4 regions of the Virgibacillus sp. 6R genome follow, and region 1 is predicted to be linked to each of the others. Evidence: riboswitches for the same ligand, from Rfam matches in the RefSeq annotation. Region 1 holds a riboswitch; each other region holds the start of a gene.

Region 1 (8,362 bases):
TCCTTTCTTTATGTTTATTTATCCAGCGTGAAATGTGCCTTAACTCCTGTTTAAGAATTAAAGTCTGAGTGAGAGATAACGGCACTTAAATGTCCAATTCGTTCAGGTTGATAAGTTGTCGATTGAGGAGTGTCAAGGGAACTTAAGAGTTTATCCTTACTTTTGTTCTACCTCTATTAGTTAAAATAAAGTAAAAACTTCATTCAGCAGGATTTTTCCCATTTCTTTCATTCTAAAAGAAAAAGTCTATTACGTTCTAATATCGAAAGAAATCTTTATCATCAGTTTCAATAAGTGATTGTCTTTTGCTTTGTAAAAACGGTCACTATTAGTAAAGTAAGAATTGCAATTGGAATGGAAATTAAAGAACTGTTTATTCCCAATGGGTTTCCAGAAAATTCCCAGATAAGCGTTGATATGACACCAAGAACCATTGAACTAATTCCAGCTTGTTTGGTTACTTTTGGCCATAGAAATATCGCTAACAATGCTGGGGTTATTCCTGCTCCGTAAACTGTATAGGAATACATTTGTATTGCTAACACAGAAGGAAAAAAAGAAGTAAGTAAAAAAGCAATTACTCCTAAAATCGGTATTAACATTTTCATAAACATTAGTTTTTGTTTATCGCTTGCATGTTTGTTAATATACGCCCCATAAATGTCAAAGGTAATATTTGTTGCAGCAGAAAGAAGATAAGAATTTCCCGTTGTTACTATAAATGCTGTTACAGCTGCAATTAATAGTCCGCCAATAAATGATGGAATAACTAGAGTAGTAGCAATTAAGGCCATACCTGGGTCAATGTCAGGGAAAATAGTTTTAGCACTAAATGCGATAAGTGCAACAATAGGCGTTGCAATCAGCATTCCAATAATCCAACCAATGGTTCCAATTTTGGTTGTTCTGTTACTATTTGAAGCTGAAATCCTTTGGTACATATTTTGATCCCCTAGTAATAGAAAAAGTGCTGGGACGTAAAATCCTAATAGTTGTAATGGTGTAAGGTTCCCAAGTAAATTAAAACGCTCACTAGGCATTTCTGCTGCTATATTACTCCATCCACCGCTGACTGATATAACCAGTGGGACGGCAATAATTAATCCGATAAGTATCAAAAACGCACTAAATGCGTCTGTAGGGGCAACTGACATTAGTCCTCCTATGGTTGCAAGAAATATAATAATGGCAGCACCGAGGATCGTTCCAGTTTCCACAGATATACCAGTAGAAACATGCAAAATAAATCCAACACCCTTAAATTGATAAGAGACAATCCCTACATACGCCAGTATAATGACGATAGTTGAAATGAAACTAGCAACTGGACCGTATTTCATATTCAAGACTTGAGAAATAGTATATTTCCCATAGTTTCTAATTTTTGCTGATATAGCCATTAATAGCATGATTCCTATCAAAGAAGGGGTTACATAACCTATGCCTGGCCATATGCCATGTGAGTATGCAATTGAATTCGGTCCACCAGTAACTGTGCCACTTCCGACCCAAGTAGCAAGTAAAGTTCCCATTAAGACAATAGGTCCTAATGACTTTCCAGCAAGAATGAAGTCATCACTATTGGATACTTTTTTAGAATAAATTACCCCCAAAATAATCATAAATATTCCATATCCAATTACATACCAGAGTAAATGGGGATTAAATTCTAGTTCCAATAATACCACCTTCCTTCAATGAAATGATTGTAATATTCAGAAGTAATTGTTATCTTTAATATCTAATTCTAAGTTAAATTTATGTATATATCCAATTCGATTTTTATTAACAATTAAGTCGAAAAACATATTAGTGGAGGTAAAAATGGAAATAAGACAACTAATGTATTTTATAGCTGTTGCAGAAGAGTTAAATTTTGGGAAAGCTGCTGCAAAGTTAGGGATGACGCAACCACCTTTAAGTCAGCAAATAATAAAGCTAGAAGACCATTTGGGAGTCAAATTATTTCAACGAACAAGTAGAAAAGTAACATTAACAGAGGCTGGACAATATTTTTATAAAGAGGTTGTAAAAATTAATGGGCATTTGAGTAATGCCATTAAAGAAACAAGACTTGTTGACAAAGGAAAGCTAGGGGTTATAAAGATAGGATTTGGACCAGATTATGTAACATTAACAAAGTTGTTAAAGATCTATGAAGAAAGGTTTCCAAATGTAGAGATTCATCTAGAACAAATGTCAACGAAAGAACAAATAGCAGCATTAGAAAAAAAAGGTATACAAATTGGTATTTTACCTGGTCCTATTAAGCATAAAAATATTGAATCGAGGGTGGTTCGACATTATCCATTTAATGTGGTATTACCTGTTAATCACCATCTGGCGAATAGCAGTGAGGGGATTGATTTATTTGATTTAAGGGAAGAATTATTTATTATGACGCCGCGTGAGATAGGGTCTGTATATTACGATAAAGTTATTTCCATTTTACAAAACGCTGGTTTTAGTCCCCGAATACGTAAAAAAACGTATGAGTTACAAACAGTAATTCCATTGGTTGCAGCGAATATGGGGGTAGCTATTTTACCAGAAATGTTGAATTATTTTAGACGAGAAGATGTTGCTTTTGTTCCAATAAATCATTGTACTGAAACACTGAATTCTAGTATTGCTTGGAATAATGAAGATCGATCACCTTTAATCCAATTATTTATGAAAATTGCTCAAGAAATATAAGTTGGATGAAGAAGATATGATATTTTGGCAGAGATTTGCATCAGGTAGCAAGCATTTAACATAGTACAGACATTTCCTAACTAAAAATAAACATGAATGCGTGCTCAACAAGGTGCGACTCCGGTTGTGGGTTAAAAAATATATTAAAGAAAACATTTCAATCCACGCACCTATACAAGGTGCGACAGTGATTTACACCTAAATATTTACAGAAAAATTATTTTTTATATGCCTTATTCCGTCTATTATATAAAAATACGATTATAACTTCTATTTTATGTCAAATTCTTGAAAAATACAAAGAAATTTTGGTGCGAATCCCCTAGGGTTTTTATGTGCACTTCAGGTTCGCACCAACGTTTTAATTTAATATGAAAAATAAAGGTTTGTCTTTCTGTAAATAATAACATAAAGTTAAAATAAGTTGTTTATTAAATCACACCTATAAGAAACAAGGTATAAAAAGGAGTGTAACCAAGTGTCCATCATAGATAAATTAAACTTGCAAAAATATACAAATATGTATATCATTAACCAACCAACAGATTATGACATTTTTACTGAGCAACAGACCACGCTTTCCAAAAATCATGACGCTGTCTTTATTTTTGTAGAAACGCTTAATGAAATGGTTTTGTATATTCAAAGATTCCTTGATGATAACCAGCTCTTACAGGAAAAGGGCTATATTTTTTTCGCATACCCTAAAAAAGGTAATACCCGTTATGAAACGTTTGTCCATAGAGATGAAATATTTCCTGCAATGGAAGTAGATGACGATGGTTACATACGTAATAGTGATATTAAATTTGCACGTATGGTAAGTATGGATGAAGTATTCACTGTTGTTGGGTTAAAACGTGAAAAAAAGAAAGCAACAAAAACTACTGCTACAAGTCAGTGCGTAGCCGATTATGAGAAGCATGTTGGAGATGTGGAATTATTGCTAACAGATCATCCTAATGAATTAAAATTTTTCAAAAGTTTAACACCTGGATATCAAAAAGATTGGGCACGTTTTATATTTTCTGCCAAACAACAAAAGACGCGCGATAAACGTCATCGACAGATGCTAGACGTTCTATCCCAAGGGTACAAATCTATGGATTTATACAGACAAAATAAGAAATAACTCTTAGGAGTAAGCCGCTCCCTTTCCTGATCCATGAGATTGAGACTGTTTATCCCGTATGTAAGGCGCTGTAAGACTCCCACTTCAAGGGTTGTGTGTACGGAACAAGTCTAAGTGGGGGATATCAGCATCTAAATGCTCGATACGTTCAGAGCGTTTACGTCATACCATTACGGTACTAACAATCAGAGGGGGATGAAAGACCCCTCCTCTGACTGAAGATTGACTTTATTAGGATACAATGGTTTTAATTCTTTCATGTTGGATGTAGACTTCGAATATGCAACACATATGTTGTAGAAAGCGCGAGGGCTAATAAGAAGCCAGCACATTTAAGCACTGACATGTAAATAGTGACACAATCAAGTTAGTTATTATATGGATGATCAAAATTCCAATCTGATTGATATAATGTTGTAGAGTTACGTTCTACTTTATAAGCGATATGAGACGAATCACTCTTTCCATTTTTACTCCACTTTGCTGAAAAACTAGTGATATATGTTTCATCATCCATCTTTTCTGTTTTTGTTTCATATGTAATATAATAACCATCAATTTCCCTTTTAGAGATGCCTTCTTTTTTAGGAAATGGTTGTAGTGTTTCTTCACCTTCTGTTGCCAATATGATAGCATCTTGTGCAGTAAATGGAGGGAGTGGATCTGAAACATACTGAAAACCTCCCCATATTAATACTAATATGACAATGGGGGATACTAGGCTAATCCATATTGTTTTTTTATTCATTATCCTTTGAGAGAGCAGACGATCGACGGTAGCATAAGATGAACCTATTAATACCCCAATTAAAACTAAGGGGGTATTTAAGAAGAACAATCCAAATATTGCTCCAAATAAGCCGTGAAAGAAGTTGTAAAACCAACTTTTTTTGAAGAAGCCTCTCTGGTAAATATACTCCAATCCTATTGAAATGGGACCACCGTAAAGCAATAGAACAGGTATAATATAAACGCCGTAAACAAGGGTCCAGCCTAAAAAATTCTCTGCTAAATAATAATTAGAATCCTCTTTGGTGATTGGGAATAGGTAAAGAATAGAAAAAAAGATAGCAGTTAATATAGATAACACATAGGAAGTAAGGAATTTTCTTAAGAGGAGTGAAGGGACTTTCATTTTATTCCTCCTTTGCCTAAACCGTTCTTTAAAGTAATTTTTCTTGCAATGATCGAGATCGATATAATGCCAGAATAACTCGAAAAGGGCTATCAGTCTTGATCGCCCTTTTCTTTTACTATAGTGGAGTTAATTATTCGAGTCAATTCAGAAAGGTAAGTTCGTATGCTCAATAGGAAGCTCTATCCTAAAACTAACTAATTAGTTGTATATTTCCTTTCAGCAAAGCTTTGATTCATTTTTTTAAAAAACAGTCAAGCATAACCGCTCTCCCATACGTTGAATTATAACGCATCTAAGATGTTGTAAGACTCCCGCTTTTAGAGGAAAAGACGGGAGAAATAAGTTCAATTGGGAGAGATAATGGCACCTGACTCGTGTAAGTGCTTTTTAGGTTATAAGCTTATAGTACTAACATGCAGCACGCCACCCCTGCTGAATGACGTTTCACTTATGCCATGGATTGACTATGCCATTGTCTGTCTGAGAACCATTCCTCGTTTGTATAGGCCATTTCCCAGAAGGCAAGCTCATATTCTTTCGCGATAATGAATTGTTCTTTCATTTTTTCCTTTTCCTTTTTACTGGATTCATCAGCAATTTGATTCAGCAGATTAATTTGCTCATTGGTCGATTCTTGAAACCAGTCACTGGCATATGTGGCAATCCAGTTTTGATAAATTTTTTCAGTTGGTTTCTCATTTTCATACGTTTTTCCGATATCTGCATAAAGCCAGTAACAAGGTAACATTGCTGCGATGGCTTGCCCTAGACTACCAGAAGCTGCCGCACGATAAAGGTGTGATGTATAAGCATATGCAGTCGGTGCTGGTTTGAAATTCTCCCAGTCGTTATCTGTTATGTGAAGTATTTCTGCATGTTCTTGATGCACTGTCAACTCCGCTTGTGCAGTTCCTTTTGCTTTTTCTGCAAGCATCGCCGTAACTCGGAAATCCTCTGCTAAGGTTGCAGCTAAAGCATGTACTTTTCCGTAGTGCTTCAAATAATAAATGTCTTGAAGAATATAATACTTGAAAATATCTAGTGGTAAATCCCCTTTTGCAATCCCTTTTACAAATGGATGATTCACACTTTGCTCCCAGCTATTAGCAGTTTCCTCTCTTAATGTGTCTGTAAATTGCATAAAAAATTCCTCCTCAGTCATGTTTTTTGAACTGGATCGAGGAAGAAAGGGATATACTTAATAAAGCAATCTATCTATAAACATGGACCTTGGCTACATGTAAACACAGAAATAGATTGCATTGTTAAGTAGTTTTCCACTTCCCTCCGCTGGTATTAACCAGATCAGGTTCTAAGGGTCGTTGTCTCAGCCAATGAAGGCCCCCCTAGTAGAAATTATTACAACTACACTTGAAGGATATCATAGTCTCATATAAAGTCAATCCTATTTTCGGAAATGTAGCTATAAAGGCAGGTTATTGTGTCGAAAGTTTCTACTCATTCCTTCTATAAAGTAATAAAAAACTTGACGCAAAAGAACGTCTGTTCTAAGATGATTGTAATCGAATGGAGGTATTCTAGAAATGAGACCTAGTCTAACTAAGGAGTTAAGTGTGCAAATTTTTAAAGATTTCTATTGGCTGAAAGAAGAACTACAAGCGTTTTGCAGGGAAAATGGGATCAGTGCTTCTGGTTCAAAATTGGAAATCTCTGACCGAGTTGAAGAGTTTCTTCGTACAGGGGAGATTAAAAAACCAATTAGAACATCTAACAAAAATAGCAAAGCTGAAACGAAAGAAGAATTAAGCTTAGCTACAGTAATCACGGAAAACCATCGCTGCGGTCAGCATGTACGAGCGTTTTTTAAGACAGTAATCCCGGGCTTTCATTTTTCCACTCATATTCAAAACTATTTGAAACAAAATGTTGGTAAAACATATCGTGATGTTGTCCAAGAGTGGTATGAGGAAGAAGAACGGAAGAAAGATCCTGCGTACAAGAAGAACATTGCCCCACAATTTGAATATAATCAATTTATTCGTGATTTTTTTGCAGATCCGACTAACCAGGGCAAAGGTCGTGAAGATGCTGTTGAAGCATGGAATAAAATCAAACAGCTTCCGGGTAGTAATAAGTATCAACCAAATCAATAATTCGGAACTTTCCTTGAATACCGAATGCAATGTGCCCCACTCATTTTATGCTTTTGTATGAAAAAAACGCTATTTACCATTATATAACTTATTTATTTTAGGTAGTATTTCAAGAATCTAACATTATAAAGCAAAATTTTTCATCATAGATGGTGGCTTGCGCTCTTGGCGAGCCATGGTGGTTTCTTATCTTATAAAAAAGACTGGCACCATTATGGTAAGAGATGCTAATTTGACTTACAAATGGCTCAAGCTACTGGGATTTTTTCCTGTGAATTCACATGTGGAAGTCATAATAGAGAGCAATTATCTAAGGAAAAGTCAGATTATCTAATGGATAATGTGGTACAACTGCTCTTTTAAAGGATTTAAAAATTTACGAAGAAGAGGGACTCGTTACATGGAGGGAAATTTAAAAATTCAAACCAAAAGGTTGTCATTAATTCCTTGTTCAGATGAAGAATCTAAATTAGGGCACGAGCTTGCTCATGTGCAGCAGCATCTGATGGAGTTGAAAAAAGACCCGCTCCAATTAGGATGGGGGCCATGGTTCATATCGGATAAAGCGAATAATCAAATGGTAGGAGATGCTGGATTTAAAGGTAAGCCTAATTTGGAGCGCAAGGTAGAAATTGGTTATGGGATCATAGATTCCGCTCGTAATCAAGGGTATGCAACGGAAGCTGTTGAAGCACTGGTAAAGTGGGCATTCGCATCTTCGTATGTAGACAAAGTCATTGCAGAATGTTTCGTTACGAACTTACCATCTATTAAAGTACTTGAAAAAGTGGGAATGAGTCGAATAGCGGTAGAAAAGAATATGCTGAAATGGGAGATTAGCAGAATGAACGTCAAATAGGCTTTGATTAGCTATGTTGACGCTTTTTTATTTGTAACGTTTTGCACCAAGGTTTTGATTGCTAGTTGATGAAAGTATAATACAAGTCCAGTAAGTGTTAAGGTGCTAGCGAGCTGGTAGGGACTGGTTTAGATGCCCTTTATTTAGTAAAGGGAACACAGCGAGCGAGAGTTTGTTCCTCGTTGTATAGGAAACGATAAAATGAGGTGCTTGTGGATAACGAAATAACCGACTAGCCACGTCTGGCACATGAGCCCAGCAACTAGGCGACTATAGAAATGCGCCCTACGATAAGTCATCATCGGTTCGTCTCTAAGAGGAAGGCCGACTAAAAGCGGGCTTGCCGCCCAGACGTCGGCATACCCCAGTTTTAGTGGCATGATTCCTATATCTTTAGTTGATTCGTTCCATTCGCTACGTTG
Region 2 (8,362 bases), 1.8 Mb from region 1:
TACTAGACCGCAATTAATTACCAAAACATTTGTAGATGAGGTTCAAAAATATAGCGCCAACAATTAAGTTGGTTGCTATATTTTTTTATATTCTTCTAATTTAGACAGTGTCTGGTTATAATTCGTACTCGCCTCTTCATTGGTTAATAGCATCATACTAATTATGTCTAAACAAATTAAAATAGATAACTGACTGTTCATAAAACCTTTTGTTTGATAGTGCTGTACACTTGCGGTATACAGGATAATATCTGACTGTTTTGCTAAACTGGTTTCAGAAAAATTGGTAACGGTGACGACCCTCGCTCCCTTTGATTTGGCTAGTTGTACGCTATCAATCACTTCTTTTGTCTGTCCAGAAGATGATATGGCAATAACGACATCGTTTTTTGTAAGAATAGAGGCATTAATAACCATAGCATGTGAATCTGTATGCGTATCTACACTATACCCCATTCTGCTTAATCTTATTTTAAGTTCTTCAGCGGACAAACCAGAGCTACCAATACCATAGATATGAATTCGATTAGCGTTTTGTATCCAGTTGGAAACAAGTTCATAATCATTAACAGTTGCTACAGAGTGTGTTGATTTAATCACAGAGTTATAAACTTGCGCAACCTTTTCTATTGCTTCATTAGACTCAATAGTTTCCTCGACTGCATCACGTAATAATATTTTAAATTCTACAAAGTTACTTACCCCAATTTTTTTACAAAAACGCGTAATTGTAGCTACAGAAACACTTATTTTACTAGCTAATTCTTTTATATGTATATTTAATAAATGTTGTCTATTATTTATTACATAATCAGCAACTTTTTTTTCGGTTTTACTTAATGTTTGGTATTTTAATAGCACCTCATCAAGGATAGAATTCATTCTTGGTCACCTCCATAAGTAGTATATAATCTAAAAGAACAATGAATTCGAGTTGCTCGCTTCTCGAATGGAATATATGTAGAAGAGACAGTGAGTTATCTGTAATTAAAGAATGGGCGAAGCAACACAATTTTCATCTCACCTTTGAACACCCTATAAACGATATTATATAAGAGAGAGTTAATAATTGCTAATTCAGCACGACAAACGCTTCGACTTGATGGTGAAAATAGGATGTAAGTACGTATACATTCTAAACTATAGCTAATAAAAACAATTGTCCTCTGATATTTTAGAAGGGTTTTTATTTCACTATAGGAAAGCATAAGATTTTTTTGGTTTATAGTTTGAAAGAACTTAAAAATTGATTTTAAATAAAAAAGTGCATAACAAAATAAGCCTATATATAAGGCGTAAAATTAAAAATATTATAAAAATAGTAGTAATCTAAAGTTTCTTAAATTATTAATTCCTCAGCAGTTAGGATAAATATTCCTTATATCAACACATCCCCACCGAATTTTATAGTGGATAAAGCAGACATTGACTGTTTGCCACGTAATAAACTGGAATTGTTTATACAAGGATTAGTTTCCGTGCTCATTGGCACACTTATTTGTACTTAAAAATGACAAACGGCACATCTTAGTATGCGGGCAGCAAAGTAAAGAACTGCACCACTCAACTCCCCGTGCTCTGTAGTGTATCTGCCTACTCAATTATATTTTATCAACTTTTTCGGGGGTGGAAGAATTACTTTTATTCATTTTTGTGCCCTGAGCATAGCGAAAGGCATGATACTTAGTATAAGAAAAACAAAGGCTTCCGCCATAAGACTTGGCGACAAGCCAAGTTTTTCTAACAATAAATTTTTCTTTACAATTTCCACCATTATTGCTAATCTAGACTTAGTTCATCAATAAATTAGAATCTTTTTAACACTAGGGGAGCTAGATGGTTAGCTGAGAGAAACGTGTGTCGTTTTGACCCTTTGTACCCGAACAGGATAATGCCTGCGTGGGAAAGTGTAGTCATAGCTGACTGCATTTCACGTGAATGGAATGCAGTTTTTTTATCTTTCTATCCATTATGTCCGTTACCCATGATGGGAGTTGCTTTGTTTAGCTTTGGCACTCATGCTACGTAGTTAGATCTTCTTTATAAGATCGGTCTTCATATTGCCATGTGTCCTTTTCGCATTATAAAGTTTGGTATCTCGTTAGACGGGCGCTTACGTTTTGAATGTAGATAATTTCACTGTGACTGCTACATAACACACACCAATTTCTTCGCAAAGGTTGTCCAACTATTTTAGAAATAGTTGTATAAAGCTCAACTCTTCTAAACCATTCCAAATATCCCTTTTAGCCATTCTAATTCTTGTTAGATTCCTTTATTCTGTATAATTTGTAATTAATTTCTTTTTTTAATTATTTTTTGTACAATGAATAGGAGGGAAAAATTCCCAATTACGATGATTGGGGAGATATAGTATACCTACCACAGACTGAATTTTCACTAACTGGAGGCGGTTGTAAATGAAAGAACAATGGGGATTTTTAGAAAACGTACCTCATGACGCTGCAATTAATATGGCCTTAGATGAAGCACTGTTACAGTGGCATTATGAAGAAAAAATACCTCCAACATTACGTTTTTATCAATGGAGGAAACCTACTCTTTCCATTGGACATTTTCAAAAATTGGAGGGGAGAATTGATTTAGAAGGCGTTCAGAAGCACCAATGCCAATTGGTTCGGAGAATGACTGGAGGAAGTGCTGTGCTGCATGACGATGAATTAACTTATAGCATTGTTATTTCCGAATCGCACCCGTCTGTAGCTTCGTCAATTCGCCAAGCCTATTATGATTTATCCAAAGGAATTCTGGAAGGATATAACCATTTAGGAATAAAAGCAAGTTATGCTGAATCGGTATCTAAGGAGCGAAGCAATATTTGTTTTGAGCGCCCAGCATTTTATGAAATGGTCGTGGATGGTAAAAAACTTTCAGGAAATGCACAGACGAGGAAAAAAGGAGTACTCCTTCAGCACGGATCGATCCCTATATCGATGAATGTAGATATGCTGTTCGATATGTTTATTTTTCCAAATGAAAAAATAAAAATGAGAAAGAAGCAAGCTTTTTGGAACAAAGCTACAACCATAAACCGGATTTTACAGAAAAATATTTCGTATGACACCGTGAAAGCAGCTTTTAAAAAAGGTTTTTCAGAAGGTCTCGAAATTGAACTGAAAGAATTTTCATTAACAAAAAGCCAGTGGAATGAAGTGTATCGGTTAGCTGAAAAAAAATATGCTAATTTACCATTAGAAGGAGCGGTTTCTCATGTCTAAAAATACAACACCCCTAAGAAAACCTGCATGGTTAAAAACGAAAATCAATACGAATCAGTCGTATCGTGGTTTAAAGAAGTTAATGCGGGAGAATCGTCTCAATACAGTGTGCGAGGAAGCTCGTTGTCCTAATATCCACGAATGTTGGAGCGAGAGAAAGACAGCAACCTTTATGATTTTAGGTGATACATGTACAAGGGGATGCCGCTTTTGTGCTGTAAAGACAGGATTACCAAATGAATTGGATTGGGGAGAACCAGAACGCGTAGCTGATTCAGTTGCAATCATGGGACTAAAGCATGTTGTCGTGACAGCTGTTGCTCGTGACGATTTAAATGATGGAGGGGCAGCTGTTTTTGCAGAAACTGTTCGGGCGATTAGACGTAAAAATCCAGGCTGTACGATTGAGATTCTGCCTTCTGATATGAAAGGGGATTATGAAAGCTTACATACGTTAATGGATAGCGAGCCAGATATTTTTAATCATAATATTGAAACAGTAAGGCGGCTAACAAAACGGGTTCGGGCTAGGGCAATGTATGATCGTTCTCTCCAGCTTTTGCAGCGGGTAAAAGAAATCAAGCCAAATACGCCGACGAAATCAAGTATAATGGTTGGTTTGGGAGAAGAAAAAGAGGAAATTATTCAAGCAATGGATGACTTGTTAGCTCACCAAGTAGATATAATGACAATTGGTCAATATTTGCAACCGACGAAAAAGCATTTACAAGTTGAACGCTATTATCATCCCGATGAATTTGAAGAATTAAAGAAAATAGCTCTGGAAAAAGGGTTTAAGCATTGTGAAGCAGGGCCTTTAGTCCGTTCTTCTTACCATGCTGATGAGCAGGTGAGCAAGACTTCTGCACAACGGAGAATTGATTATATGAAAGGATATGAGAGTCAAGAAAAAAAGCAAGTTGATTTCCAATTCTAAGAAGCGATATGAGTTAGGATCATGGGAAAATATGGTTTTGTTCGAAAAAGTCCTCTTTAAAGCAAGAGGGCTTTTCGTCTTTTTGTCATGTCTAATGATGCTGCAGGCTTTGATTTAAAATAATAAAACAACTAACGGTATTAGTACAATTTAACAATAAGTGTTCTTCATGTACATTAGTAATCCGTGTGGAACCCTTTCATGTTTCTGTTCGTATATAATGATATACTGGGATATAGAAATGGAGCGTATTCATGATGAAATCCATCACCGTAAAGCAATTAGCAAAACAATTCAATTTAGAAATTTTGGCAGGAAATGATGAATTAGAGCGTTTAATAACGAAGCCACGAACACATCGCCCTGGGCTGGAATTTATCGGTTTTTTTGATTTTTTCCCAATGGAGCATGTTCAGGTGTTAGGGAAAAAGGAGATCGCCTATTTACATCAATTAACCCATGATGAAAGAAGGTCGCGAATTGGCAATATCGTGAAATACCATCCGCCTTGTTTTATTGTAACCTCCGAACAAGAAGGATTGATGTATTTAACTCAATTTTGTAATGAAGAGGGTATTCCACTACTTCGTACAAAAGAGCCTACATCCACTTTTATTGAAAAATATGATGCTTATATGATCAAGTCATTAGCACCGGAAACAGCAATTCATGCTGTTTGTGTTAACATTTTTGGGCTTGGAATACTCATTCGTGGAAAATCAGGGATTGGAAAAAGTGAAATTGCCCACACGTTGATAGGTAGAGGGCATCGATTAGTGGCGGACGATATCGTTGTTTTAAAAAAACTCGGTCCGGATACTTTATTAGGAACACATAATGAAACGAATAAAGAGTTTCTCGCTTTACGAAGTGTCGGTTTACTAAATGTCGTTCGTTTGTATGGAAGGAAGGCGTTTCAAGAAGAAACACGTATCGCATTGGATATTCATTTAACAGAATGGGAAAAAGATGCTTTAAACAATGAATTGGAACTTGAAACAAAGACGAATGATTATATGGGGGTTACTATACCTACAATAGAAATTCAATTGCAACCAGGACGCGATGTCGTCGGCTTAATTGAAGCTGCGGCAAATAACTGGTATTTAAAACAACAAGGCTATAGTGCAGCAGAAGAATTTATTCAACGTCTAGAATCAGATATGGAAAATAAGGGGAAAACTAATTAAATGATAGTTCTAAATGGGGTTGGGACAAAAGCAAATACGATATAGCAATAGCCGAACGATCCATTTATCCCGCTTATAAGGTTAGACTCCGACTTCAAGTACGACAAGTGAAGCAGTAGATATTAGCGCCTAAATACTCGATTCGTTTAGTGGTCTTTAGGTCATACCATTATGGTACTAACAATAAGTAGGGGATAAAAGAACCCCCTACTTATTGGGTCTACTTTATTGTTCGTTTTTTGAATCAGCAGCGCTGGTTTGGTTATATCCCAGTCTTTACATAAGTTATAGTTATGTATGGTAAGCCCACATTTGGAGCTAAAAGCAGCTGTTTACACTTTATCCGTGTAGGTCTAGGTAATTAAGGCAGCATCATAAATAATGCTACGATGGAAATAATAGGGATCGCGAGTACTAGGAATGTACTAATTAAAGAAAATTGTGTGACCATAGCTTTAGCTTCCTCCGGCACATCTACTTTTTTCTGTAAAAAAATAAAGAACACCGCAAAGATAACAAGAAATAATAGAATGATTGCCGGTGTGTATAGCTCTGAAACTTCAGTTACGCTTTCCATCTGAGAAAAGCCGTAAACAATCAATAGTATTGGAAGACCTTCGCTTATTGCTACACCAATCATCATATTGTTTTGAACTCTTGCTTGTAGACTAGGGTCTTGTTTTAACTTTTCCACATTTATTTTAAAGAGTGCTAAAATGGGGATCATTGCTAGAGCAGCTGCTGCAACAAATACATACGGGCTCATGGAAACAACCTCCTTCCTTAAAATTGGTGAAAATGGCTATGTCTATTGTCGCTTGTCCGGTTAAAGCTGGATTGATTTTAAAAGATAAGAAACCAGCATGGCTCGCCAAGAGCGCAAGCCACCATCTATGATGAAAAACTTTGCTTTATAATGTTTAGATTCTTGAAAGACTACCTAAAATAAATAAGTTATATAATGGTAAATAGCGTTTTTTTCATACAAAAGTATAAACTTAAGTGCTTGGGGATAACGAAATAACCGACTAGCCACGTCCGGCTCCATCGCTCAGCAACTAGGCGACTTTAGAAATGCGCCCTACGATAAGGCCTCATCGGTTCGTGGTAAAGAGGAAGGCCGACTAAAAACGGGCTTGCCGCTCAGGCGTCGGCATACCCCTGTTTTTAGGGGCATGATTCCTAAATCTTTAGTTGATTCGTTCCATTCGCTACGTTGCTAAACGGGCGCCCCTCGTCTTTGTTCATTTTATTTGCTACATTGTATGAAATGATAATCTCCAACAGGTTTATTCTGTTTTTCTTAATGCCTATTGGACAAAGCCTTGAGCTACTTACCTTGCAATAAGTTAAATCGTAACATCCAGATAAGTTTCACTATCCTAATGCTAACTTTTAAAATTAGCCTATCATGTTTGACGATTCTGTACAATAAAATTTGCTAAAAACTGCTAGGATTCGATATAATTTAAGTCGATTATTATAATTCAAACTAAGAGGAACACAGCTAAGAATATTAGGAGAATAATATGATAAATTATGTGGATTTAATTATAGCCTTTGGGATTGCAGTTATTACTTCTTTTTTGCTGACATATCCCGTAAAGAGATTAGCTATCTTTATCGGTGCCGTTGACTTCCCCAATTATCGCAAAATACATACGAAAGTAACGCCTCGGCTTGGAGGCTTAGCCATTTTTTTTGGTATGGTTGCAGGGTTAGTATATTTACAACCAAGCCACCCGCATTTAGCTGAAATTGCTGCTGGAGCAGTTGTTATTATTATAACCGGTGCTCTAGATGATCGTTTCAGCATTCAGCCAGTTGTTAAATTAACAGGACAATTGATCGCAGCTTCGTTTTTGGTTTCTTCTGGGCTGATTATTGAAAAATTGACGCTTCCGCTCTTTGGCACCGTTGAATTGGGATTTGCAAGTGTACTAATTACGGTTCTCTGGGTGGTCGGGATTACCAATGCAATTAATTTAATTGATGGACTAGATGGTTTAGCAACTGGGGTAACAACGATTGCTTTAATCAGTATTTGTGTCATGGCTTTTATTGATATGCAAATCATAGTCGCTTATTTATGTATCGTGTTAATTGGCAGCAATCTCGGTTTTTTATATCACAATTTTTACCCTGCCAAAATTTATATGGGTGATACAGGCTCCAATTTTTTAGGCTATATGATTGCGGTAGTTTCCATGCTTGGTTTATTTAAAAATGTTGCTTTGTTTAGCTTTGTTATTCCAATTATTGTCTTGGCTGTGCCAATATTTGACACACTGTTTGCCATTGCAAGAAGAGCATATAATAAAGAGAATATTATGATGCCTGATAATAAGCATATTCATTATCAACTTTTACAAGCAGGGTATAGTCATCGTAAAACAGTATTAATCATATACGGGTTTAGTGGATTGTTTGGCATCATGGCGGTGCTGTTTTCCAATGCAAGTATAACAGTCGCCTTTATCATTACGATCATTGTGCTTATTCTGCTCCATTTGTTTGCCGAAATGGCTGGAATAGTGATGGGAGGGAAGCGACCGGTTTTACGTATGCTTCGCCTGCTCATTACCAAGCGAAAAAGAGATCAATAAACATAATCAATCGTCAAAATGTGAAAAGTTTATTATAATAAAAGAAGTTGTACCATTATCATTGAACATGATGTAAGAACCTGGAAGGGAATGACCTACAAAACATGGAAAAACAACAAATTGGTGTTATCGGTTTAGCAGTAATGGGGAAAAACTTAGCATTAAATATTGAAAGCCGTGGCTATTCGGTTACCGTTTATAACCGTTCTGGCGATAAAACAGATGCTTTTTTGGACAATGAAGCAAAAGGAAAACAATTTAAAGGTACTAAAACAATCGAGGAATTTGTGGAATCACTGGAAAAACCACGAAAAATATTATTAATGGTAAAAGCTGGTGCTCCAACAGATGCGACCATTGAATCGCTTCTTCCATATTTGGAGAAAGGCG
Region 3 (8,362 bases), 490 kb from region 1:
ATCTGCCTTTCCATTAGCAATTTCTTCTCCAAGTAAAACATTTTGCAAAACCGTCCGCCACGGAAAAAGGGAAGGAGCTTGTGGCATATAGCTAATATTCCCACGCAAGCCCGTGATATCTCGATCATTTAAGCGAATAGACCCTGCATCTGGCTTCATAATCCCACCGATCAGATTAAATAACGTACTTTTCCCACTTCCAGATGGTCCTAAAATGGAAACAAATTCTCCATCTTGAATGGAAAAAGAAAGCTGGTTTAACACTTGATTACTACCAAATGATTTTGTTAGTTTTTGTACCTGTAATTTCCCCATTGGCTTCTCCTTCTTCCATTAACATTACATTAACATGCTGACTCATAATAAGATTTATCATATTATACTAGTCTTCCTGTTGAGCAGGAGTCTTAACCACTTTTCGTTCTGCATAGGAAAGAAGTGCAAAAAATAGTAAACTTAATGTGACAATAAACAAAATCGCTACAAACACTCGGTCCGTACGAAATGAAGAGGAAGCAAGTGTCATATAATAACCCATTCCTTCACTAGCTCCAAGCCATTCAGAAATAACAGCTCCCATTACACTATAGGTAGCTGCGATTTTCAATCCGCTAAATAGTGATGGTAGCGCATGGGGCCATTCTAATTTGTAAAAGATTTGCCGTTTATTCGCACCAGCCATTTCCATATAATGCTTCAATTCCCCACTCGTCTGACGAAACCCATCCAAAGCAGCAATCGTTATCGGAAAAAAGCAGACGAGCGTGATGACAATAATTTTAGGTAATATACCAAAGCCAAACCAAACAACGAGTAACGGAGCTAATATAATGATCGGGATATTTTGCGATATAATTAATAATGGATATAACGCCTCACGTAATACCGGCACTAAATGCAGACATACAGCGACAACGATACCAACACTGCTACCAATAACAAATCCCATCATAGATAATTGAATCGTTGCACCAAGATGATGCTTATAATCTCCCCAGCCTGCGATTGCCTCTTGTCCAATAGATGACGGCGCAGGTAATAGCCATTCTTGAATGGCAAACAACTTACTCGCTAACTCCCACACCATAATCAAAAGGATGAGGACCAAAACCGGTCGCCATCCTCTTTTTAGTATTTTCTTAAGCATTAGCGATACTTCTCCGTTAACTTATCCATAGATGCACCTGATGGCTGATAAAATATTTTCACTTGCGAAATAACACTCGGACAACCCAATTCTTCCATCCGTTGGTTCATTTTCTCTACAATCGCAAGCAAGTCGGGTAATTCACCTTCCATCGTTGTTTCCAAAGGACTTACATGGTAAGGAACCCCAGACGCATCAATAATTGCAATTGCTTCATCCACATAAGGAATCACATCTTCCCCGTTTTTTGTTTTTGGAATGATTTGTATACTTACAAGCGCATTAGCCATTACTTCTCCTCCGTTTCTACAATCATATCGAAGCCACTCGTAATCAAAATGATGTGACGTAGGTCGATCTATTGTTTAACGAGTACCTTGGTTATTTTTCTGGTAAAAATTCATTTGTAAATGCTTTCTCACTATCCAAAGGCTTGTCCAACAATTCATTGTCAAACATCCAGGTCGAATAGTTTTCCCATACTTCTTGCTTTTGTTCGCCCCATCTGTCTGCATCATCCTGATATTTATCCGCTAGCCATTTTTGACTTGCCTTTACTAAATCTTCATCCAAGTCAGGCACTGCTTTAATTAAGATGTCAGCAGCTTCCTCAGGATTATCAATAGCGAGCTCATACCCTTTCGATACAGCAGCTAAAAACTTTTTAATCGTCTCCGGTTCTTCTTCAATCATCGTTTCATTTGTTGTCAGCACTGGAGTATAGTAATCCAGCTTTTCCGAGTAATCTGTGAGATAAACCATATTGACCTCTTCATTACGAAGTTCAGCTTCTACACCTGTCCAGCCATAATAAATCCATGCAAAATCAATATCACGCTCTACGGCAGTAAAGAAGTCGGTTTCCCCCATATTTACAATGTCCACTTTTTCAACATCGGCTCCGTCCTGCTTCATCAACGAATTAATTACCGCTTTTTCAACCGGAGCTCCCCAACCACCATACGTTTTACCTTCAAAATCTTTAGGCTCTGTTATATCTTTTTCTTTTGGTGAGGCAAAGCCAGATGTGTTGTGCTGAATAATCGCGGCAATGGAAACGATCGGAATATCTTGTACCCTCGCTTCCGTAATTCCTTCCTGAGCACCAATACCGAAGTCAGCCTTCCCAGACGCCACTAACTGATCCGCACCTGCTTCTCCCGGCATTTTAATATCAACATTCAATCCCTGTTCTTTAAAATATCCTTTTTCTTTCGCTACATATAGCCCTGTATGATTGGTATTCGGTGTCCAATCAAGAACAATAGATACTTCCTTTAGGTTCTTATCTGCCGCTTTTTCTTTTTTACCTGACTCATCGCCATTTGTACTACATGCTGCTAACAAAATAATGAACAAACTTAGCATGATGAATTTTCTCAATGTGTCTCCTCCTCCAGAATAACTACAGCTATGTAAGGTACTGAGAATAAGGGAAACTCCAATCACGAAAGACCGAGCTCTCCTCCGTTGATTGTTCAATGAACCGATTTGGACATTCACCAGCAGTTGCATTCTCCTATGTTGGTTTTATGTTTAGAAGATATGTTCATCTGCCAAGTATATACGAAATAAAAAAAGCCTTAGGGGCTTACGTACACCTAGGGCTTTTTGCACATGCAAATCATTTTTGTATATCGACATGTTCCCTACGCTGGTTTTACCCAGATCAGGTTCTAAGAGTCAGTATCTTACGGATACAATCTCAACCAGCAACACTGGTCCCCCTACAACGCTTGTATGCTATTATATAGTTGTCTTTCCATAAGTAACTATGCCATATTTGTAGAGATTTAGCAAGTTTTAATAGTTAGCTTTGCTCCAGATAGCAGTCACCTATGACAATTTTCCACAGGTTCCCTTAATTAAGCAATTTTGAATAGCTAATGAAGGCACAAATATAAGTTTTAGAAATACTTGACCCAATTATGAATATAATCCTTAACATAATGCATATCACTATTGAACAGTTAACTGCATTGTTGAAAACCTTCTAATTTAAGACGTAAACTATTGTAATCTTGTCGTCTATACACATGGTCTCTACATACTTTTATGTACTTTTCAATCTGATAAAAATTTGTGCTTTCTATAATTACTCACAATATAGTGCAATAGAACTTCAAGTTTTTCGCTGCTTGCCTTGAGTAAATCCGATCCTAGAATTTAAGTGCCCACTTCATTTCTATATAAAGTTGATGTATCACATATTTCCTCACATAATCTTTATGATCCTATTTCTTTTCTGTAATCTATATAGGAATTAAATGAGTCTACTTTTGGTCTATCGCTTGTAATGCGTTTCTTGTCATTTTTATGGAGAATTTTTTTAATTTGTGTAGAATTTTATATTTGAAAATCATCCTACACACATGAATTTCGATTTCTTCAATAGGTAAGTTTGGCATGCAGAGAATTTCCATTCTATTTGCTTGCATAAGCTTGGATTGTAAACGATCACGTTTATCTTCGTCGATGCTCCAATAAGTATTTCCATACTCATCCAAAAACTTACGCATGGATAACCTTGCCATATAGTTTCCATAATGCAGAATAATTACTTTCATCGATTATTGCCCCCCTTACTTGCAGCTAAAATAATTGGATGCGGCAATAAGCCACGCTCATTGTTTTCAGTGTCAGAATTATCATCCCAATCATCCGCATGTCCCCCCCAAAAGTCGTTTTAAAGGGTGGGGATGATTTCCCCGTTCATAACCTTCAACAAGTAAATTTTAAAAATGTCAAAATAGGAGCAAATATTTAGCGATATAAAATACAAAAAAAGCCTAGAAGAATATAGATCAGCAGAGCATAAACTTTTTGCACGTTATTATTATAGAACTTTAAAGTAATTTGTATATAATAATTATCACTATGTCGAATATTGTCTTAAAAATAGTGTAGCTAATAGTTGTCAGTTAATATATAATTATTTTGAAATTCAGGAAAACTTAATTAGGAGTGGTAATATGAAAAGATGTATTCCTAAGATATTACTTTTTTCCGCTATTATTTTTTTAGTTTCAACTATTACAGAACCGCTATACGTTAACTTCTTTTGATGATTTTGAAGCGGAATTTTTTAATGATGAATTACCTTTAGAAGATCTTACTTTTGATGACTTAGAAAAAATGAGTGAAGATGAACTTAAAGAATTCGGAATAAATATGGATGAGGATGCTGATACATTTAATCCTGAGATTTTGGATGAGGATTTTGATTGTGAGGCTGCTGTTAATGATTTAGACATAGCAAAAATGGACGGGGAGGAAAAGAATGAATTTCTACAAGTTATTGAAGAAGTAGCAGCAACTTCTGATACGGAAGAAGTTGAATTGTTAGAGGAAGCACTTATTGATATTTTTAATAGCGATTCTGAAACATTTAATGATTTAGAGGCTACTCAGGAAAGCCTAGAAGAAGCTTATGTAGAAAAACTCGAATCTGAAGAAATAGCTCTTCTTTCCAGGACGAAAAAGTTGATTTTTGGTTCAAATAAAGTATACGCGGCTAAAAAGAAAAAGGGTAAAATAAGAGTTGGTGTTAATCTTGCTGGAGCCGTATTTAATGTAGCGATTAGTGGGGTTGTTGGTGGCGGTGTTAGTGCACTTAAAAGTTATATTAAAAAGAAAGGCAAGAAAGTAGTCGCAAAAAATTTATCTAGGGTAGCCACTGCTCAAGCGAAAAAATTAAAAATAAAATCAGTTAGAGGAGTAGCTATAGTAACAGTAATTTCTAGCGCTATTTATGTGGCCTTAGATTATTTAAATGTTGGTGTAGCCCTAGCTAGGGGTATAGATTCCAAAGATTGGTATAGAAATAATGGGTGGATTGATATAACAAAGTGAGGTTAATTTAAAATGAAGTATTTAAGATACATTATTTATCTAATTATTTTAATTTCAATTGCGTATTATACGAGTATGTACATTACTGATAAGGAGAAATTATACACCTATGTTATTACTTTTCTTATCATTACCCCTATTGTTTTTTTAATTCTTTATTTGGAATTTATAAAAATCCCCCCAAAAAAAACAAAGAATGAATGATTATCTTAAACGGGTTCAGGATAGCTGACTTTAAGCGAATTTGAATCCGTTTTTTCTTTCTCTTAGATTTAAGGAACGCAAAAACGCTCACAACTTTCCGTCTTTTTAGATTATCTTGAAGGTAAAGCATAAGATGTTTATAAAGTGAAATCCAGTAAGCTGTTGGGCGGTTTTTACAAGAGCAAGTAACAACTAAAATAGCTGGAAGAATAGTTCGTCAACCTCCGTAGTAAAAGAAACATATTCAATCTCATCTAAGATAACGAGGTCAACATTTTTGAACTTGCTTTGGAAGGATGCCAGTCTATCCTCTTTCCAAGCTTTCTCCAGGCTTTCCACCAAATTAGATACCCGATAAAACCTGACCTCTAATCCCGTCTTGCATGCCTCAAAACCTACGGATGTCGCTAAATGTGTTTTTCCCGTTCCAGGTGACCCCGTTAGAATCAAGTTTTCTTTTGCCTGAATGAAACGTAACCTTTTATTACAAGAATGCTTTCCTATAGTAGAACAAAGGCGCAAGCGCCCGTTTAGCAACGTAGCGAATGGAACGAATCAACTAAAGATTTAGGAATCATGCCCCTGCAACCAGGGGTATGCCGACGTCGGGCGGCAAGCCCGTTTTTAGTCGGCCTTCCTCTTAGCGACAAACCGATGATGACTTATCGTAGGGCGCATTTCTAAAGTCGCCTAGTTGCTGGGCTCATGCGCCGGACGTGGCTATTCAGTTATTTCGTTATCCCCAAGCACCCCATTTTATAGGTTCCTTTACAATATAAAAAACCTCCCGATTCGCTATCATACGAACGGGGAGGTCGTTATCTATTCCTTATTTATTCAAGTTGTAAAATGCTATTTTTCCAGCGTATTCACCCATGCCAGCTAATTCATCTTCAATACGTAGTAATTGATTATATTTAGCTACACGGTCGGTACGAGATGGTGCACCTGTTTTAATTTGGCCAGCATTTGTTGCTACAGCAATGTCAGCAATAGTAGCATCTTCTGTTTCACCAGAGCGGTGAGAAATAACAGCTGTGTAACCAGCGCGTTTTGCCATTTCGATAGCTTCAAATGTTTCTGTTAAAGTACCAATTTGGTTTACTTTAATAAGGATAGAGTTACCGATTCCTTGCTCAATACCTCTGGATAATTTTTCAGTATTTGTTACGAACAAGTCATCTCCAACTAATTGAACTTTTTTACCGAGACGATCTGTTAGAAGCTTGAAGCCGTCCCAGTCGTTTTCGTCTAATCCATCCTCGATAGAGACGATAGGGTATTTACTGATCATATCTTCGTACCAGTCAACCATTTCTTCAGATGTACGAACAACACCTTCACCTTTCAGGTTGTACTTACCATCTTCATAAATTTCAGAAGCGGCTACGTCCATTGCTAGTTTTACTTCTTCACCAGGCTTATAGCCGGCTGCTTCGATCGCTTCAACAATCGTTTGCAATGCTTCTTCGTTAGAAGCGAGGTTTGGAGCAAAACCACCTTCGTCACCTACAGCTGTGTTATAACCTTTTGATTTTAATACGTTTTTCAAGGAATGGAAGATTTCAGCACCTGTACGAAGTGCTTCTTGGAACGTTTCAGCTCCAACTGGCATAATCATAAATTCTTGAATGTCAACGTTGTTGTCTGCGTGCTCGCCACCATTTAAAATGTTCATCATTGGTGTTGGTAACGTTTTTGCGTTGAAACCGCCAAGGTAGTTATAAAGCGGAACTTCTAAATAACTTGCAGCAGCGTGAGCAACAGCCATCGATACACCTAGGATAGCATTAGCGCCTAATTTTCCTTTATTGTCTGTTCCATCTAGTTCAATCATTAACGCATCGATGATGTTTTGACGTGTTACATCAATTCCTAATAGTTCAGGTGCAATCACTTCGTTCACATTTTGAACTGCTTTCAAAACACCTTTACCTAGGTAGCGGCTTTTGTCGCCGTCACGTAATTCTACTGCTTCATATTCTCCAGTGGAAGCACCACTTGGAACTAATGCAGAACCAAAAGCACCTGATTCTGTGAATACTTCTACTTCAACGGTTGGGTTACCGCGAGAGTCTAATACTTCACGAGCGTAAACATCTGTAATATATGGCATTCAAATCGTCTCCTTTTTTCAAAACGTTGAGTTATTTTTTTATTAATGACTGGCCTGTCATTTCTTTTGGTTGTTCAATATCTAAGAGATCAAGCAACGTTGGGGCTAAATCTGCTAAAATGCCGCCATCACGTAAACTAATATCATCTTTTGTTACAATAACAGGAACTGGATTCGTTGTGTGAGCTGTCATTGGGTTTCCTTCTAAAGTTATGACCTCATCTGAATTACCATGGTCTGCAGTAATAATCGCATGACCACCAAGTTCGATAATTTTATCGACGATTTTTCCTAAGCATTCATCCACTGCTTCGATTGCCTTTATCGTTGGCTCCAATTTACCAGAATGTCCAACCATATCTGGGTTGGCGAAATTCAGGATAATCGCGTTACGATCCCCAGTTTCGAGTTCATTTAGCAACGCGTCCGTCACTTCATAAGCACTCATCTCTGGTTTTAAGTCGTACGTCGCTACCTTTGGTGAATCAATTAGGATTCGTTTTTCACCTGGAAATTCTGCTTCACGCCCACCACTCATAAAATACGTTACGTGAGGGTATTTCTCTGTTTCAGCAATTCTTAGCTGTTTCATATCATGCTGTGCTAAAACTTCTCCAACCGTATTATCTAAATTAACCGGCTCATAAGCAACATAGCCGTTTACCGTTTCGCTAAAGTTAGTTAGCATAACAAAATCTAAGTTTTTTGGAACTTTGTCTCCACGGTCAAAATCATGAAAATCTTCATTGGCAAAAGTACGTGAGATTTGAATGGCACGATCTGGGCGGAAGTTGTAAAAAATAATCGAATCTCCATCTTCTACAGTTCCAACTGGGTCGCCAGCTTCATTCGTAATAACGGATGGGATAACGAACTCATCATAGATTTCGCTAGCATAGGATTCGTCAATAACGGCAAACGGATCGGTATATTTTGGTCCTTTTCCGTATACCATGGCGTCATATGCTTTTTTCACGCGATCCCAACGCTTGTCTCGATCCATGGAATAGTAACGTCCGGATATGGTTGCAATTTGACCAACT
Region 4 (8,362 bases), 640 kb from region 1:
GGAAGCGATCGCTTGGTCTGTTGTACTGTTATAATGTGTGTCTACATGAATAAAGTCAGTCATCATATGTCCTGCCATCCCCCAAAATTCTGAGATGCCCGTCACGCTTGTAGAAGCAGCCGCCACGCCATGGTAACCTCGCTTAAGCGAGATTATTTTTCGCCGCTCCGATCTGTTTTGGATCTTCCAATAATGCCGTACTAGTTTTACAGCTGAATCATTTGATTCTGAACCTCCCGATGTAAAAAACACAGCATTTAACCCTTCTGGTGTAAGCGAAGCAATTTTCTCCGCAAGTCGAATCGCTGGTTCATGACTAAATGTGGAAAAAGCTGAACTAAACGCCATTTTTTTCATTTGTTCCGCAGCAGCCTTCGCTAATTCTTCCCTGCCGTGACCGATATTCACATTCCATAACGACGATACAGCGTCCAAATACCATTTTCCTGTGATGTCCTTTAAGTAAATGCCGTCTCCTTCTTCCATAATGACCTTTGCCCCATTTTTTTGCTGTTGCTGAATTGATGAAGTTGGATGGATGAAATGCCGTTTATCCATTTCAATTAGATTATTACTCATTACCCATTCCCCCTATAAAAATATTACAAAACTCAGCTTTATGAGTTTCCTAAAGATTTCATTCTCCGTGCGTATTCTGGCTACATGACGACATGGTCTCACAACAAACTTGGTGCTAAGTTGACACAGCTACGCCAGGATAATAAGCATAGAAATAGCTTTACCACTGCAATTACTATGAAAAATAAAACAAAAAACCAGTCATAAAGACAGAAAATATTGAAAGCAATTCTGTCCATATAACTGGTTTCCATCTAATGAACCGCTTTACTTCAACAGTAAAGTCGATTAGATTTAGCAGTTTGTTTATGGGTGTTCAAAAACTGTCATTAGATTTTCAGTGGATTTGTTACTGTTTCTAAGCGAAGCTTCCATTTCGTTCTGCTCGAAACATAATCCAAAACCTCTCCATCCCAACCTCTTTGAACAAACACCATTCAAATTTTGTAGTAATTTAATTTTAACGAAAATTCAATCAAACCGCAACAGTTATTTTTTTGTTTTTCTGAGAACGCGCCCATTTCACTAAGAGATAAGCAAAAGGAGTGTCAAAAAGAGCAATGATTAGTTTAAAAACATATTGTGATATAATCATGCCTCCTAAGACATGAGCAGGTACGATTCCCCAGAATGCAACAACAATAAAAATAGTTGTATCAAACAATTGACTCGTCATCGTAGATAAATTATTACGAAGCTATAACTTCTTATTTCCATGCTTCTTGCGTAAATAATGAAAGATGGCTACATCCAGGTTTTGACTAGTCACATAGGATGCTAAACTAGCAATCATTACCCGAAAGCTTCCGCCTAAAATTTGTCCAAATTCCGCTTGAAAAGTAAAATTGGGGGCAGCTGGGTAAATGAATCGTAATAAAAATAAATCCCATCGCAACTAACTGTGTAATCGACCCTGCTTTGACCGTACTTTTAGCGCTTCTTTTCCATACACTTCCCCAATTACGTCCGTAAGTAAATACGTAATCACGTACACAATTACAGCCCCGGGAAAAATGAAGAGGCCAATTTGAAATAATTTTACTGCTAATATATTAGATAACAACAACAGACCTACAAACATTGCATTAAAGTAAATAAACATCCCATTCCTCTTCCTTTTTAAAAAAGCAAAACCCTAGCTTAACCCTCTAAAAACTTTAACGATTATCTATTTTCTCTGGATGCATATCATGGTTCCAAAGTCTTTGTTCAGCCATTTGCGCAAACTTTGTTCCATGTTTTCCATAATTACAATATGGATCTATGGAAATTCCTCCACGGGGGGTAAATTTCCCCCAAACTTCTATATAACGTGGAGCCATTAATGAATAAGGTCATTCATAATAATATTCACACTATCCTCGTGAAAATCTCCATGATTTCGAAAACTGAATAAATAAAGTTTCAATGATTTACTTTCAACCATTTTCTTATCTGGGATATAACTAATGTAAATCGTACCTAAATCAGGCTGCATCGTCTTTGGACAAAGTGTGGTAAACTCAGGGCAATTAAATTTAACAAATACTCCCGGTTTGGGTGCTTATTATCAAACACTTCCAAAATCTCTGGTGTATAGTCAAAAGCATAGGTAGTATCTTGGCCGCCTAATAGAGTCACTCCTGATAATTCAGCTTCTTTCCTTCCACTCATATTTACATCATCCTCTCTTTTGTTTGCTTAAACTGTTTCATAGTGTTTAAGAATTGTAGTATGTCTTTTCTCTTGAGATGCAAAAAACCACGGCACTAAGGCACCGTGGTTTATCGTTTTTTATAGAGGGTTAAGCTAAGAACCTCTTCTTATTTTAATCTATCATACTGGACTCATTATATAGATGCCTGAGGCAAAGTCAATGGAGTCTCGTGTGAACATACCTGTCTAAAAAACCGATCTTTTAGTTTTAGCCTCGGCTAGACCAGTATTATGACGATGACGTTTCTACCTGCTTGCTCATGGTCTTCTCCGCTTTTGTATCCTCACGATAATACAACTTTTTAGCAAGCAAGGTTTGTGAAACGAGAACCGTACCACTCACTGCCCAATATAACGGAAGTGCAGCTGGTGTACTAAACGAAATAAACCCAATCATAATCGGAGATATTAAGCCCATTATGGCCATCTGCTTTTTTTGTTTTTCCTCTATACCAATCAAAGATACACGAGATTGCAAGAAATAAACAGCTGCTGCAACAAATGGTAAAATCATGTCCACTTGCCCCAAATCGAACCATAAAAAGGAGTGCGAAGCTATCTCCTGTGAGCTTCGAATCGCATGATAAAACGCAATGACAACCGGGAATTGCAATAACATCGGAAGACAGCCCATGGAACTTAATGGATTGAATTGATGTTTTTTGTACAGCTGCATCATTTCTTGCTGCATTTCCGCTTTGGAGGCAGCATCTTGTTTGTTCTTATATTTCTGCTTCAGGGCATCCATGTCTGGCTTCATTTGATTCATCTTTGCTTTCATTTTTGCCCCATTTTTGATTTGCTTAAATGCTAGCGGCATTAACAGCAAACGAATGAGCACCGTTATAAGAACAATGGATAAGCCATAATCATCACCAAACAGTCCAGCAACATACTTAATCATTGGGGGAAAAGGATTTTGAAAACCCATCATTCCTCCATCTGCCTGACATCCAGTAAGCAGAACAAGTAAAGTTAAACTAACAACACCGTATTTCTTAAGAAAAGTGAATATAAAATGATCGTGCATATTTTTCCTCCTCGTTGTAATAAATCCATAAATTGTAACGAGAAGGGAGAGTGGTCTGTATCATCATCTGGGGAAGTTATTTGACTTGCCTTTTTAACGACCCATTGAAAGATTTCATCGCACATCCCGAATAGTTCTTGTATCGGTAATAAGCGATAACGTTCATTATGATACTCTCTTATTTGCAAGTGGTGCGTATCCATCATATGACCAAATTGAATAGCCGTAAACGAATATGCAGACGCCATCGTCAATAAGATGCTTAAATAAAAGTAAACTGGTGAAGCATCATTAATGAGCTCATTTATTAAATCCATCATTTTATATTCACCTCCTTTAACGACCTATTTATCCCATTATAACACAAGAAAGCGAATAGATTGGTTGGGAGAATATGACTTTTTGCCCTTTGAATGAATTTTTCAAGTATGGCTGCATCATTTAGATTTTAAAATCCAACCAGCACTATCGAAATTTGTCTAACTAACATGCTCTGACACGGAATTTCCATTATTTCTCTTTAAACTTTTAGCTACGACAATAAGCAAAGCTACGAGTCCCGTAATATCAGTCCATACTACTGGATATATCAACAATAGTAGCGGTAACAGCTACCTTATAAAGGAAAAATTGGGGAATTACTGTTACGAGAACTGGAACACCCCCAAGTAAAAGGGCTCACTTTTTGGTATAACGGATGAATGACCCCACTGTTTCTTCCTGTTTGATGGGTTACCATCCTACTTCTTTCTCTAATACGGCAATGGATGATTTGGGGTGCTTTTTTTCATCTGCCATGCAGTTGCTAAACCTACAATACCTCCACCGATGATTATGTAATCATACATACAATAATTCCCCCTTGCTTAGCTTCAGCTGCTCTCCATTCTATATATCATTCATATTATCCTAATTAACTAATTATTTATAATTAAACAAGTTTTTAAACTTAAAATATTTCCTTGATACAATATTTTAAAAACAGGCAATAGGATACTGTTTTTATACGGAATGGAATTGTGAACTGCGGTGATTTAGTTATGAACTTCGAGCAACCTATTTGTGCACTTCGGGCGAATTGGTTGTGAACTTTGGCGTTCTATACTATAATCGCTATGACGTATGATTAAAATTGCATAGCTAATTGCACTAGGGGAGCTATTTTAGATGGCTGAGAGGAATCATTCTGACCCTTATTACCCGATCTAGATAATACTAGCGTGGGGAAGTGCAGTCGTGACCAACTTACACTCAAGAAATTCTGTTAAATGATAATTGGCGAAGACTGCATTCCCAGCGAATGCAGTTTTTTTGTATGTATAAGAAAGTATAAACTTAGGTGCTTATGGATAATGAAATAACCGAATAGTCACGTCCAGCTCCACCGCCCAGCAACTAGGCGACTTCACGAAATCGCCTTACGATAAGTCATCATCGGTTCGTTACCTCACCGTGATTCCTTTATCTCAGTTGATTCGTTCCATTCGCTATGTTGCTAAACGGGCGCCCCGCGCCTTTGTTTATGTAAAAAATTGGGCGAAACACTGTTCTTGGTATGATTAGTCCAGGCGGCCATGTTCAGGAACAGTTGGTTAGCCTTGTAGTGCTATCAAAGGGCTACACCTTAATAAAAATTTTAGGGAGGAAGAACGAATGAAAGATCAAACCATTATTTGCAGCCAAAGTAAAATTGCAGGATGCGATTTTGCACTTTACCCGATGACAGATCAATTTGTACATGTCATTATGAAAGCATTAGAAGAAGTAGATACATCAAAGGTGTGGGTAAAAACAACAGACGTCGGAACATGTGTCAGAGGGAAAATCGTTCATGTATTCGATGTTACCAAGGCTTTGTTTCTCCATGCCGCTCAGACTGGGAATCATGTGGTATTTAGCGGGACGTATTCCATAGGCTGTCCTGGAGATTCCGCTGGTGACGTTTTCTTAGCAGAAGATGATATTAGATTAAACGAAGCACAAAGCAGCAAGATTCAACAAAATATAGCTGGGAAATTTTCTCTCTATCCATTAGGCGGCGGCGACTATATGGATATGATTTACAGTCAAATTGAAGCAATGAAGCAGGAAGGTATCCACGTATCATCAATTCACTATGCCACTCGTTTAGATGGAGAAGGAAAAGATGTATTTAATGGTTTGGAACAAGTATTCACCAATATGGAAAAGAGCGATTCTCCCCACACAGTTATGACTGTAACGATCTCAGCTAATAGTCCATCTAAAAAGGATGTGGACAACAATGAATAATTGGCGATTAAAAGAAATCATTGTCATGTCCGTGTTATCGGTCGTATTTGGAATTGTTTATTTAGCTTTTCTCCCTATAGGAAAGCTACTTGCATCCTTTATGGGACCTATAGGTTACGATTTTATTTTTGGTATCTGGTTTATCGTATCCATTATTGCAGCTTATATTTTACGGAAGCCTGGTGCAGCGTTTTTGTCCGAAACCATTGCAGCTACCGTTGAAATGCTATTAGGAAATGCGATGGGACCGATTATTATTGTGACAGGGATCATTCAAGGTCTTGGCGCTGAGACAGCTTTTGCTGCTACAAGGTATAAACGCTATTCCTTGTGGGTGTTGATGCTTGCCGGAGTAGGCGCAGCGATTTTAAGTTTTATTTGGGGCTATTTTCGTAGTGGCTATGCGGCTTTAAGCACACCTTATGTAATAAGCATGCTCGTAGCTAGAATGCTAAGCGGGGCGATTATTTCTGGTATGCTTGGAAAAGCAATTAGTGACTCCCTCGCAAAAACGGGCGTACTGTCCAGCTTTGCTCTGGGTAAACAAATGCATAAAGAGAGGTCTGTATCATGATACAAGTGAATGAGCTTTCCCTTTGGTTTGAAGGACATGAACAAGCCGTTATCAGCAAACTATCCTTTCATCTGAATGCTGGTGAAACAATGCTATTACTTGGACCGAGCGGAAGTGGAAAAAGCACGTTAACCTGTTGCTTAAATGGGATCTACCCTCGAGAACTCGATGGAAAAACGGAAGGAAAAGTCCGTATTTTCGATAAAAATGTACAAGCTACAAAACCTGGAGAAATCAGCAAGCATGTCGGTGTCGTATTTCAAGATCCTGAGAGTCAATTTTGTATGTTAACTGTAGAGGATGAAATCGCTTTTGGACTGGAAAATATAAATACGCCAAGGGAAAAAATCGCAGCCAAAATCGATGAAGCATTACAACTCGTTCATTTAACGGAACATAGAGAAGCTACCATCCATTCTCTTTCAGGAGGACAAAAACAGAAGCTAGCCCTATCCTGTGTTTTAGCACTCGAACCAGATTTCGTTATTTTAGATGAGCCTACCGCTAACTTAGACCCGTTAGCCAAGCAAGAATTTATCCAAACGATGAAAACCATCCAACAGGAAAAGAAAATTGGACTTATTGTTATTGAACATCAACTAGAAGGCTGGGTCACTTTTATACAACGAGCTTGTATATTATCAAGACAGGGACAATGTATTTTTGATGGTTCTTTAACAGAAGCAATTACGAAGCATGCTCCGCTTTTGCAATCACAAGGGATCGCTCTTCCACCAATTACGGAGCTCGTATTAAACGCTGCAGCAAACAAGCAAGCAACTTTTACGTCTATCCCACTAACGTATGACGATTTTTCAGCACATGTGTCTTATTTGGATCAGCAATATTTAGATAAACCGCCTGCCAGAAACCAAAATACAAAGGCTGCGCTTGAAGCACATCATTTGAACCTAACGAAAAACAAGCGGCAAATATTACAGCATATTACTTGTACGTTGGAGCGACCGTCGTTTATTGCTATTACCGGCGCGAACGGCAGTGGAAAAACCACGTTGACTCGGCTGTTAGCAGGAATTGAAACTCCTTCTACAGGAGAAATATATGTCAACCATCGTTTACTTAAACATTGGAAACAAAAAGAATTACGGCAACAAATTGGCTATGTATTTCAAAATCCAGAACACCAATTTATTACAGATAGTGTGTTTGAAGAAATTGCTTATACTTTACGTTTGAGAACATATCCCGAAACAACGATTAAAGAAAAAGTTTTCCATACATTAGAAAGTTGCCAATTGCAAGGGATGGAGCTTAGACATCCTTATACATTAAGTCAAGGGCAAAAACGCCGCCTTAGTGTGGCAACCATGATTGTCGATGAACAAAACATCTTGTTCCTGGATGAGCCGACCTTTGGGCAAGACGCTGCCTCCACCCGTGAACTGATGCGATTATTAGAGGAACGATATAAAAATGGAACAACGATTATCATGGTGACGCACGATATGGACATTGTCGATCAATATGCTGATCGGGTTATCGTATTGGAAAATGGCCAAATCGTCATAGATGAAACACCTGAACAGCTATGGGAACGACCGTGTTTAAACAAATGGCATTTGGATTATCCGACACGGATCAAATTAAAACGGCATTTGGAGGGGTACCATGTCTACATTGCTAAATAACATCAATCCGAGTATAAAAGCAATTACTGTCGTTATTTCTGTTTGCCTATTAACATTCGTGTTTGATCCATTTACTCCACTTGTTTATTGTATTTTAACCATACTGCTCACTTTCCTGTTTGGAAAAGTTGCTTGGAAAATGTATCTGCTTTATTTTCTTGTTATTTGTCTTTTATCGATTGGCATGCTTTGGACGTCAGTCGCCTTTGCAGATGAACCAAATAATCCTCAGTTGACGATGCAATTTCTCTTTTGGGAATTACCGAAAGAGAATGTTACCGTCGCCTTATCTTTAACCTTGCGTATGCTAGCATTTGCTGCTTTATCGTTTATGTTTATTTTCACGACCAACATGGTTCATTTTATTCTAAGCCTTATGCAGCAATGTAAACTGCCACCTAAACTCGCATATGGCATACTTGCAGGCTATCGCTTTTTACCTTTGATGCGTGATGAGCTACAACAAATTCGCGCGGCTCATCAGGTAAGGGGAGTCAACCGAGTCTCTGGTTTAAAAGAAACCATTCAGCAGTACAAACGCTATGCTATCCCTTTACTTTCCGG

The links. Region 1 has a riboswitch for thiamine pyrophosphate ahead of tenA (thiaminase II). Riboswitches for the same ligand answer to the same signal wherever they lie in the genome.
Region 2: it holds a riboswitch for thiamine pyrophosphate, as region 1 does, so the genes downstream of both, BKP57_RS08215 (lipoate--protein ligase family protein) here and tenA (thiaminase II) in region 1, are expected to answer to the same signal.
Region 3: it holds a riboswitch for thiamine pyrophosphate, as region 1 does, so the genes downstream of both, BKP57_RS18305 (ABC transporter substrate-binding protein) here and tenA (thiaminase II) in region 1, are expected to answer to the same signal.
Region 4: it holds a riboswitch for thiamine pyrophosphate, as region 1 does, so the genes downstream of both, BKP57_RS13270 (YkoF family thiamine/hydroxymethylpyrimidine-binding protein) here and tenA (thiaminase II) in region 1, are expected to answer to the same signal.

What each region holds. Positions count from the first base shown of each region.
Region 1 is NZ_CP017762.1:3,551,609-3,559,970, forward strand. Features, by position in the region: gene BKP57_RS16190 (sodium:solute symporter family protein) at 288-1,679, opposite strand; gene BKP57_RS16195 (LysR family transcriptional regulator) at 1,825-2,697, shown strand; gene BKP57_RS16200 (YdeI/OmpD-associated family protein) at 3,176-3,829, shown strand; gene BKP57_RS16205 (hypothetical protein) at 4,197-4,964, opposite strand; gene tenA (thiaminase II) at 5,416-6,108, opposite strand; TPP riboswitch at 6,233-6,325, opposite strand; gene BKP57_RS16215 (DUF6434 domain-containing protein) at 6,512-7,081, shown strand; gene BKP57_RS16220 (GNAT family N-acetyltransferase) at 7,482-7,940, shown strand.
Region 2 is NZ_CP017762.1:1,793,346-1,801,707, reverse strand. Features, by position in the region: gene BKP57_RS08225 (N-acetylmannosamine-6-phosphate 2-epimerase) at 1-67, shown strand, start outside; gene BKP57_RS08220 (MurR/RpiR family transcriptional regulator) at 76-882, opposite strand; TPP riboswitch at 1,816-1,923, shown strand; gene BKP57_RS08215 (lipoate--protein ligase family protein) at 2,421-3,239, shown strand; gene lipA (lipoyl synthase) at 3,232-4,176, shown strand; gene hprK (HPr(Ser) kinase/phosphatase) at 4,434-5,366, shown strand; gene BKP57_RS08200 (hypothetical protein) at 5,728-6,132, opposite strand; gene BKP57_RS08195 (glycosyltransferase family 4 protein) at 6,896-7,972, shown strand; gene gndA (NADP-dependent phosphogluconate dehydrogenase) at 8,077-8,362, shown strand, end outside.
Region 3 is NZ_CP017762.1:4,041,412-4,049,773, reverse strand. Features, by position in the region: gene BKP57_RS18320 (ABC transporter ATP-binding protein) at 1-315, opposite strand, end outside; gene BKP57_RS18315 (ABC transporter permease) at 383-1,147, opposite strand; gene BKP57_RS18310 (thiamine-binding protein) at 1,147-1,437, opposite strand; gene BKP57_RS18305 (ABC transporter substrate-binding protein) at 1,529-2,530, opposite strand; TPP riboswitch at 2,777-2,886, opposite strand; gene BKP57_RS23470 (helix-turn-helix domain-containing protein) at 3,421-3,714, opposite strand; gene BKP57_RS18295 (hypothetical protein) at 4,283-4,999, shown strand; gene BKP57_RS18285 (ATP-binding protein) at 5,396-5,725, opposite strand; gene eno (phosphopyruvate hydratase) at 6,033-7,319, opposite strand; gene gpmI (2,3-bisphosphoglycerate-independent phosphoglycerate mutase) at 7,351-8,362, opposite strand, start outside.
Region 4 is NZ_CP017762.1:2,912,766-2,921,127, reverse strand. Features, by position in the region: gene BKP57_RS13290 (aminotransferase family protein) at 1-579, opposite strand, end outside; partial or broken gene BKP57_RS13285 (queuosine precursor transporter) at 1,055-1,681, opposite strand; partial or broken gene queF (preQ(1) synthase) at 1,737-2,232, opposite strand; gene yidC (membrane protein insertase YidC) at 2,504-3,304, opposite strand; gene BKP57_RS22150 (hypothetical protein) at 3,250-3,624, opposite strand; partial or broken gene BKP57_RS23455 (FAD-dependent oxidoreductase) at 4,002-4,152, opposite strand; TPP riboswitch at 4,446-4,548, shown strand; gene BKP57_RS13270 (YkoF family thiamine/hydroxymethylpyrimidine-binding protein) at 4,958-5,575, shown strand; gene BKP57_RS13265 (ECF transporter S component) at 5,568-6,149, shown strand; gene BKP57_RS13260 (ABC transporter ATP-binding protein) at 6,146-7,798, shown strand; gene BKP57_RS13255 (energy-coupling factor transporter transmembrane component T family protein) at 7,779-8,362, shown strand, end outside.